One region of the Allobosea sp. 01N443 genome, then DNA from elsewhere that is predicted to be linked to it. Evidence: riboswitches for the same ligand, from Rfam matches in the RefSeq annotation. Region 1 holds a riboswitch; each other region holds the start of a gene.
The links. A riboswitch is a leader RNA that binds a small molecule or an ion and turns the genes downstream of it on or off. The one in region 1 is predicted to bind cobalamin.
Positions count from the first base shown of each region.

Region 2: linked by a shared signal. The riboswitch ahead of AC1DRP_RS06545 (TonB-dependent receptor plug domain-containing protein) and the one ahead of AC1DRP_RS15530 (ribonucleoside-diphosphate reductase subunit alpha) in region 1 are both predicted to bind cobalamin.
Region 3: linked by a shared signal. The riboswitch ahead of AC1DRP_RS08790 (CbtB domain-containing protein) and the one ahead of AC1DRP_RS15530 (ribonucleoside-diphosphate reductase subunit alpha) in region 1 are both predicted to bind cobalamin.

Region 1 is NZ_JBFTRC010000054.1:13,274-15,527, forward strand. It holds gene cobF (precorrin-6A synthase (deacetylating)) at 1-678, opposite strand, end outside; cobalamin riboswitch at 862-1,063, shown strand; gene AC1DRP_RS15530 (ribonucleoside-diphosphate reductase subunit alpha) at 1,182-2,254, shown strand, end outside.
Region 2 is NZ_JBFTRC010000014.1:54,313-56,566, forward strand. It holds gene AC1DRP_RS06535 (heavy metal translocating P-type ATPase) at 1-650, shown strand, start outside; gene ccoS (cbb3-type cytochrome oxidase assembly protein CcoS) at 647-823, shown strand; cobalamin riboswitch at 841-1,041, shown strand; gene AC1DRP_RS06545 (TonB-dependent receptor plug domain-containing protein) at 1,162-2,254, shown strand, end outside.
Region 3 is NZ_JBFTRC010000022.1:8,048-10,301, forward strand. It holds gene cobO (cob(I)yrinic acid a,c-diamide adenosyltransferase) at 1-373, opposite strand, end outside; gene cobU (bifunctional adenosylcobinamide kinase/adenosylcobinamide-phosphate guanylyltransferase) at 387-911, opposite strand; cobalamin riboswitch at 1,052-1,234, shown strand; gene AC1DRP_RS08790 (CbtB domain-containing protein) at 1,222-1,452, shown strand; gene AC1DRP_RS08795 (CbtA family protein) at 1,465-2,205, shown strand.

The sequences.
Region 1 (2,254 bases):
ATCGCCCATCACCTCCGAGAGCTTTCCGGCGATCAGAATCTCGTCCTTGGTGCCGAGATAGGCGCCCCAATAGATATCGAGATCTTCACCCGCGACACTCTTGAAGGCCTGGTCCCCGTCGAGCATGACGACCACACTATCGAGGTTATTGGGAAAGCCTTCCGCCAGTTTGCGTCCCGTGGTGATCAGCACGGGCTCGCCAATCCGGTTGAGGGCGACCCGGTGTCGCGCCGCAAGGGCCTGCACGCTGCTGATGCCCGGGATCACATCGTATTCGAGAGCGAAGCCCCTGGCGCGAATATGCTCGACGATCCGCAGCGTGCTGTCATAGAGCGTCGGATCACCCCAGACGAGGAAGGCTCCGCATTCACCGTCCCCGAGTTCTTCCGTGAACAGGCCCTCGTAGTCATGGGCAATACGCGCATGCCACTCGTCGACGCTGCCACGGTAATTCGTTCCGGCGGGGGCACGCTCCGGGATCGGCACCGGAACCAGGCGATAATCCGATCGTTCGATGAAGCGCTCGCAGATGTCCTTCCGCAGCCGTCCGAGCGCGGCCTTTTCTGTCCCCTTGTCGGGAATGAAGAAGACGTCGGCCTGGTTGAGGGCGTTGATCGCCTGGACCGTGACATAGTCGGGATTGCCGGCACCAATTCCGATGATCAGGATCTTGCGCATTCGGCCTCCAAGTCGGGGCTCAGATGGCCCACCGTTCGGCAGCCATAGCACGTGGGGCGACAGCGCGAGCATCTGCGCCATGACGCCCTCGAGGCCGATCGCCGCATAGTTCGACCACTCCCCGCTCTTCACAGGCCAACGAATAGGCCGTGGCAATCTGTTGACAGAACTGTCGCGATAGCCACTAGATATGGTGGTCACGGTCTCTCGAGTCGCAAGATCGAGAGCTAAGAGGGAAGCCGGTGCGAAACCGGCGCTGCCCCCGCAACTGTCAGCGGCGAGTACTTGTCCAGACTATCAGTCACTGAGGCCGCCAGGCCTTGGGAAGACGGGACAAGAGCGATGACCCGCGAGCCAGGAGACCTGCCGCGACAGCAGAATCGTCCTCGGGCGGGGTGTCCCGGTGGATCGCTTGGTCATGTCTGCGGGCGCTCGTCGCTGCGACATTCTCCGTTGCGACTCCGCCTGGCCTTTGCCCCCTACAGATTGGGGTTTGAAAGCCGATGTCCCTCGCGACCGATACCATCCGCCCTGAGACGTTCAGCCCGATCGCGTCGCAAGGCAGCGATGCGCGATCGACCGCGGAACCGGGCTACCAGGTGATCCGCCGCAACGGCAGCGTCACCCCGTTCGACGCCTCCAAGATCAGCGTCGCTCTGACCAAGGCCTTTCTGGCGGTCGAGGGCAGCAGCGCCGCTGCCTCGCGCCGAATCCACGACATCGTCGCGGAGTTGACCCAGCAGATCGTCGCCGGGCTGACGCGGCGCGCCGATGCCGGCCGTACCTTCCATATCGAGGATGTGCAGGATCAGGTCGAACTCGCGCTGATGCGCAGCGAACACCACAAGGTCGCCCGCGCCTATGTGCTCTACCGCGAGGAACGAGCCCAGGAACGGGCCCGCGCCAAGGCGGAAGCGAAGCCTGTGGTCGCCTCCGCGCCGGTGCTGCGCATGAAGGCAGCCGACGGCGCGCTCGTGCCGCTCGATGGGGCTCGCCTCGCCACGGTCATTCGCGAAGCCTGCGCCGGGCTCGACGGCGTCTCGGCTGAAGCCGTGCTGAGCGAAGCGCAGCGCAACCTCTATGACGGCATCAGTCAGGATGAGCTGGCGCAGGCGCCGATCCTGGCTGCGCGCACCCTGGTCGAGACCGAACCGAACTATTCCAAGGTCTCGGCTCGCCTCCTGCTCGACAAGCTCCGCCGCKAGGCGCTGAGCTTCGTCTCCGGTCGTCCGGAACAGGCGACTCATGCAGAAATGTCAGTACGTTACGGCGACTATCTCCACGCCTATGTGAAGACCGGCATCGCCAACGAGCTGCTCGATCCCGAGCTTGGACGCTTCGATCTCGCCCGCCTTGCGGCTGCGCTCAAGCCGGAGCGCGACCTCCAGTTCGATTATCTCGGCTTCCAGACGCTCTATGACCGCTATTTACTGCATGTCCGAGGCAATCGCTTCGAGCTGCCGCAGGCCTTCTTCATGCGTGTCGCGATGTGTTTGGCGATCCGCGAGATCGACCGCGAGGCCCGGGCGATCGCCTTCTACGACCTGCTCTCCTCCTTCGACTTCATGGCCTCGAC
Region 2 (2,254 bases), on a different contig from region 1:
GGGCGGAAGCCGCCATCGTCGCCGCGCGCCATCCCTCAGCCTCCCTGATCGCCTGGCGCCATGGCACTGAATGCGCCATCTTCGCGGTCGATCAGAAGATCCGGCCGGAGACGCGCGACTGTATCGCCGCGCTACGCGGTCTCGGCCTCGAGATCCGCATTCTCTCCGGCGACCGAAGCGAAGCTGTCGCGCCGGTCGCCTCGGCCCTCGGTATCACGGAGGCCGAAGCCGGCCTGCGTCCCGACGAGAAGCTCAAGGCGCTCGACCGGCTCAGCGCCAAGGGGCGCAAGGTGCTGATGATCGGCGACGGGCTCAACGACGCTCCGGCCCTTGCCAAGGCCCATGTTTCGATCTCGCCGATCAGCGCGACCGACCTGGCGCAGGCCTCGGCCGACATTGTCTTCATCGGCGACAGCTTGATGCCGGTCGCCGACAGCCTGCGCATCGCCCGCAGGGCGCGCAACCTCATGCTGGAAAACCTCTGGTTTGCGGTGCTGTACAATGCCGTCGCGGTGCCGATTGCCGTCGCGGGCTTCGCGACGCCGCTCGTCGCAGCCGTCGCGATGTCGGGATCGTCACTGGTGGTCACGCTCAACGCGCTGCGCGCGGGACGCGGCCTGTCGCGGCAGAATACGGGAGTGGCGTCATGAATATCCTGGTGATCCTGTTCCCCCTGGCGCTCGGTCTCGGACTGCTGGGGTTGGCGGCCTTCTTCTGGTGCATGCGCACCGGCCAGTTCAGCGATCTCGAGGGACCGAGCTGGCGCATTTTGAGGGATGACGACCTGCGTTCGCCTGGGGACACCCGCACCAACGATCATTGACGCAGCGGCCGTTCCGGCCTTACCTCGCCAGCGACGGTTCCCTTAGGGGATCAAAAGGGAATGCGGTGCGGATGGTTCGCCATTCAATGCCGTGGCTGCCCCCGCAACTGTAAGCGGCGAGCCTTTCGCCACACGCCACTGGGGCCCTCGGACCTGGGAAGGCGGCGACAAGGCACCGACCCGCGAGCCAGGAGACCTGCCGTCAGCCGTGGTCACACGCGAACACGTTCGGACGGGGTGTTTCGATCGCTTGTTGAACTGCACGCTGGCTAAGGGCAGCGGACGGGGCCTCGCGTTCGCGGTGACGTGCCACAGACGTCAACGCCCGAGGTTCCATCGTGATCCGTCCTCCCAAGGTTGCCCGGCGCAGCCGGCTGCTCATCACCCTGCCGCTCCTTGTCTCCGCCGGCTCCCTCCCCCCCAGCCAGGCCTCCGCCCAGTCAGCCACCGAATCGATTGCCCTCGACGAAATCGTCGTCAGCGCGACGACGCGACCCACGCCAGCGCGCGAGATCGCCAATTCCGTGACCGTCATCACCGCGGGCGATATCGAGCGCGAGCAGCGCCGGACCCTGCCGCAGGCGCTCGCCGCCGTTCCCGGCCTCAATATCGTGCAGACCGGCGGGCCGGGCGGGCTGACCTCGGTCTTCATCCGCGGCACCAACTCCAACCACGTCAAGGTATTGATCGACGGCATCGAGGCCAACGACCCGTCGACCCCGAACCGCTCCTTCGATTTCGGCTCGATGCTGACCGACGACATCGAGCGCATCGAAGTGCTGCGCGGACCGCAAAGCGGCCTCTACGGCGCCAACGCGCTGGGCGGCGTCATCTCGATCACCACCAAGCGTGGCGAGGGTCCGCCGAAGCTCACGGCCCGAGCCGAGGCCGGCTCATACGGCACCTTCAACCAGTCGGTCGGCCTCAGCGGCGGCGATGACCGCTTCAACTACGCCCTCAGCATCGCCCATTTCAAATCGGATTCGACCCCGGTGACGCCTCCCGGGCTCGTGCCGTCGGGGCGCCGCGTCAACCCGAATTCCTACGACAATTGGACCTATTCGGCCCGGTTCGGCGTCGCGCTGTCCGATACGCTGTCGCTGAACTGGGTCGGCCGCTACACTGACGGCTACCTGCTCTTCACCGGCGATTCCGGCTTTCCGAGCACGCCCAGCAGCTTCCGCAGCAGCCAGGACTACAAGCAGGCCTTCACCCGCGGAGAGGTCGTCTGGGATCCGCTTGGTGGGCGCTTCGTCAATCGCTTCGGCCTGTCCTACAGCAATCAGGACCGCACCGGCCGCACGCCGAATGCGATTGGTATCCTCGGCCTGCCGACGGAGAATCTCGGCGAGCGCACCAAGGTCGACTGGCGCGGCGACCTTGAGTTGATGAAGGGGCAGACCCTGGTGATGGGTCTGCAATACGAGCGCG
Region 3 (2,254 bases), on a different contig from region 1:
CGTCCATCAACGCCTTGGCCTTGGCGAAGGCGCGCCCGGCGGCAGCGATGTCGCGGGCCTTGTCCTGCGTTTCCCAGGTGAAGCCTTCGCCCATCGTGTGCCAGACGATGCGATCGCCGAAGGCGTCGAGCGCCTTGCGTTCACCTGTCGCCCAGGCGCCCTTGATGAACTGCACCACCCCGACGCGCCAGTCATGGCCGAGAGCCCGCAGGATCAATCCGAAGGCGGCGGTCGACTTGCCCTTGCCTGGCCCCGTATTGACGATCAGGAGTCCCTTTTCGATCGTCTTGGCGGCGACCTCGGCATCCTGCACCGCCTTGCGCTTTTCCATCTTGGCCTTGTGGCGGGCGGCCTCGTCAGCATCGATCGTCATCGGAACCTCCTGCTCATTTCACCTGCATCGGCAGACCGGCGACCATGAAGATCACCCGGTCGGCCCGCGCCGCAAGCATCTGGTGCAACCGCCCCGCCTCGTCGCGGAACCGTCGGGCGAGCGCATTCTCGGGCACGATACCGAGCCCGACCTCGTTGGAAACCAGGACCACCGGGCCACGTGCCGAAACGCAGGCCTCGACCAGTTCCCGGCTTGCAGCCGCCACATCCTGCTCTGCCAGTATCACGTTGGTCAGCCAGAGCGTCAGGCAGTCCACCAGGGCAGGTTGCCCCGCGGGAACCGCGCGGATCGCCTGCGCCAGGGCCAGCGGCGCATCGATGGTCATCCAATCCTGCGACCGGCGGGCGCGGTGCTCGGCAATCCGGGCGCGCATCTCATCGTCATAGGCCTGCGCCGTGGCGAGATAGATCCAGGGCGCCGGCACCATCTCGATCAGGGCCTCGGCATGGCGGCTCTTGCCGGAGCGGGCGCCGCCCAGAACGAGGGTAAGAGGGGAAAGGATCGCTGCCACTGCCAAAATCTCAACCCAGGGAAGATCAGCCTAAGGAACGGACCTGGCGAGCGAAGCGAAACAAGCCGGGACAGGCCATCAGAGATCACATCGCTTCACTGCGCTCGCAATCACGATCGCTGCATTGCACAGCACCGTGCAGATGGCTAATGATCATCCCCGACGGTGCCTCTGCAAGGAGGTGAAAAGGGAACGCGGTGCGATACCGCGGCTGCCCCCGCAACTGTAAGCGGCGAGTTTCGCGCCATCGGCCACTGGGATTGTCCCGGGAAGGCGGCGAGAGATCCGGACCCGCGAGCCAGGAGACCTGCCGTCGATGAGTGATGCAATCCAGCGGGCTGCCGGCGGGGTGGCCAAGGAGACCGAGATGACGACGAATACGGCTTCGATCACCACCCAGGCCAGCGCATCCGAGCGCGTCAAGGCTGTCGCAGCTGCCCTGGCACTCGGCGCAGCCCTGATCTTCACCGTCGGCTTCGCCCATTCGACCAGCGTTCACAACGCAGCCCACGACACGCGCCACACCCTCGCCTTTCCCTGCCACTGAGGGAAAGGCAACATGGTCAATCGTGTTCTCACGGTCAGTCTTCTGGCCGGGCTTCTTGCTGGGCTCCTGGTCGCAGCACTCCAGCATGTCACCACCACGCCGCTGATCCTCAAGGCGGAAACCTTTGAGACGGCGTTGCGCGCAGCCGAGCTTCAGCACGCCAGCTTCACCGGCGATGCCAGGATCGTCCTTGCCCATGGCGGCGCCGACGCAGCCGACCACGCCGAGTGGAAGCCACAGGACGGCTTGCAGCGCACGGCCTTCACCACCATCGTCACCATTGCGACCGCGATCGGCTTTGCCGCCCTGCTGCTCGGCGGCATGATCGCAGCGGGCGATGCCATCACTGAACGGACCGCACTGATCTGGGCGGCTTGCGGCTTCCTGGCCTTCGGCCTCGTGCCGGCGACCGGGCTCGCACCGGAATTGCCCGGCAGCGCGTCAGCCGAACTGCTCCACCGCCAGACCTGGTGGATCGCCACCGCGCTCGTCACCGCCGGCGGCCTCTGGGTCTTCCTGCGGACGGAGGCGAGCTGGCTGCGGGCACTTGCCGTGCTTGCCATGCTCGTCCCGCATCTGATCGGCGCACCACATCCCGCCGCCCCGGAGAGCAAGGTCCCGGCCGAAATCGCAGCGCATTTCGCCGCGCTCTCGCTCGCGCTCCAGGCTGCCCTCTGGCTCGCTACCGGCTTTGCCGTCGGCGTGCTCTGGCCCTGGGCGACGCGCCGTGCCGCAGCCCCGGCCAAGGCCTGACGCTGAGCGCGATCCCCCGGGATCGCGCCGGAAGCAAAGGAACCGGCCT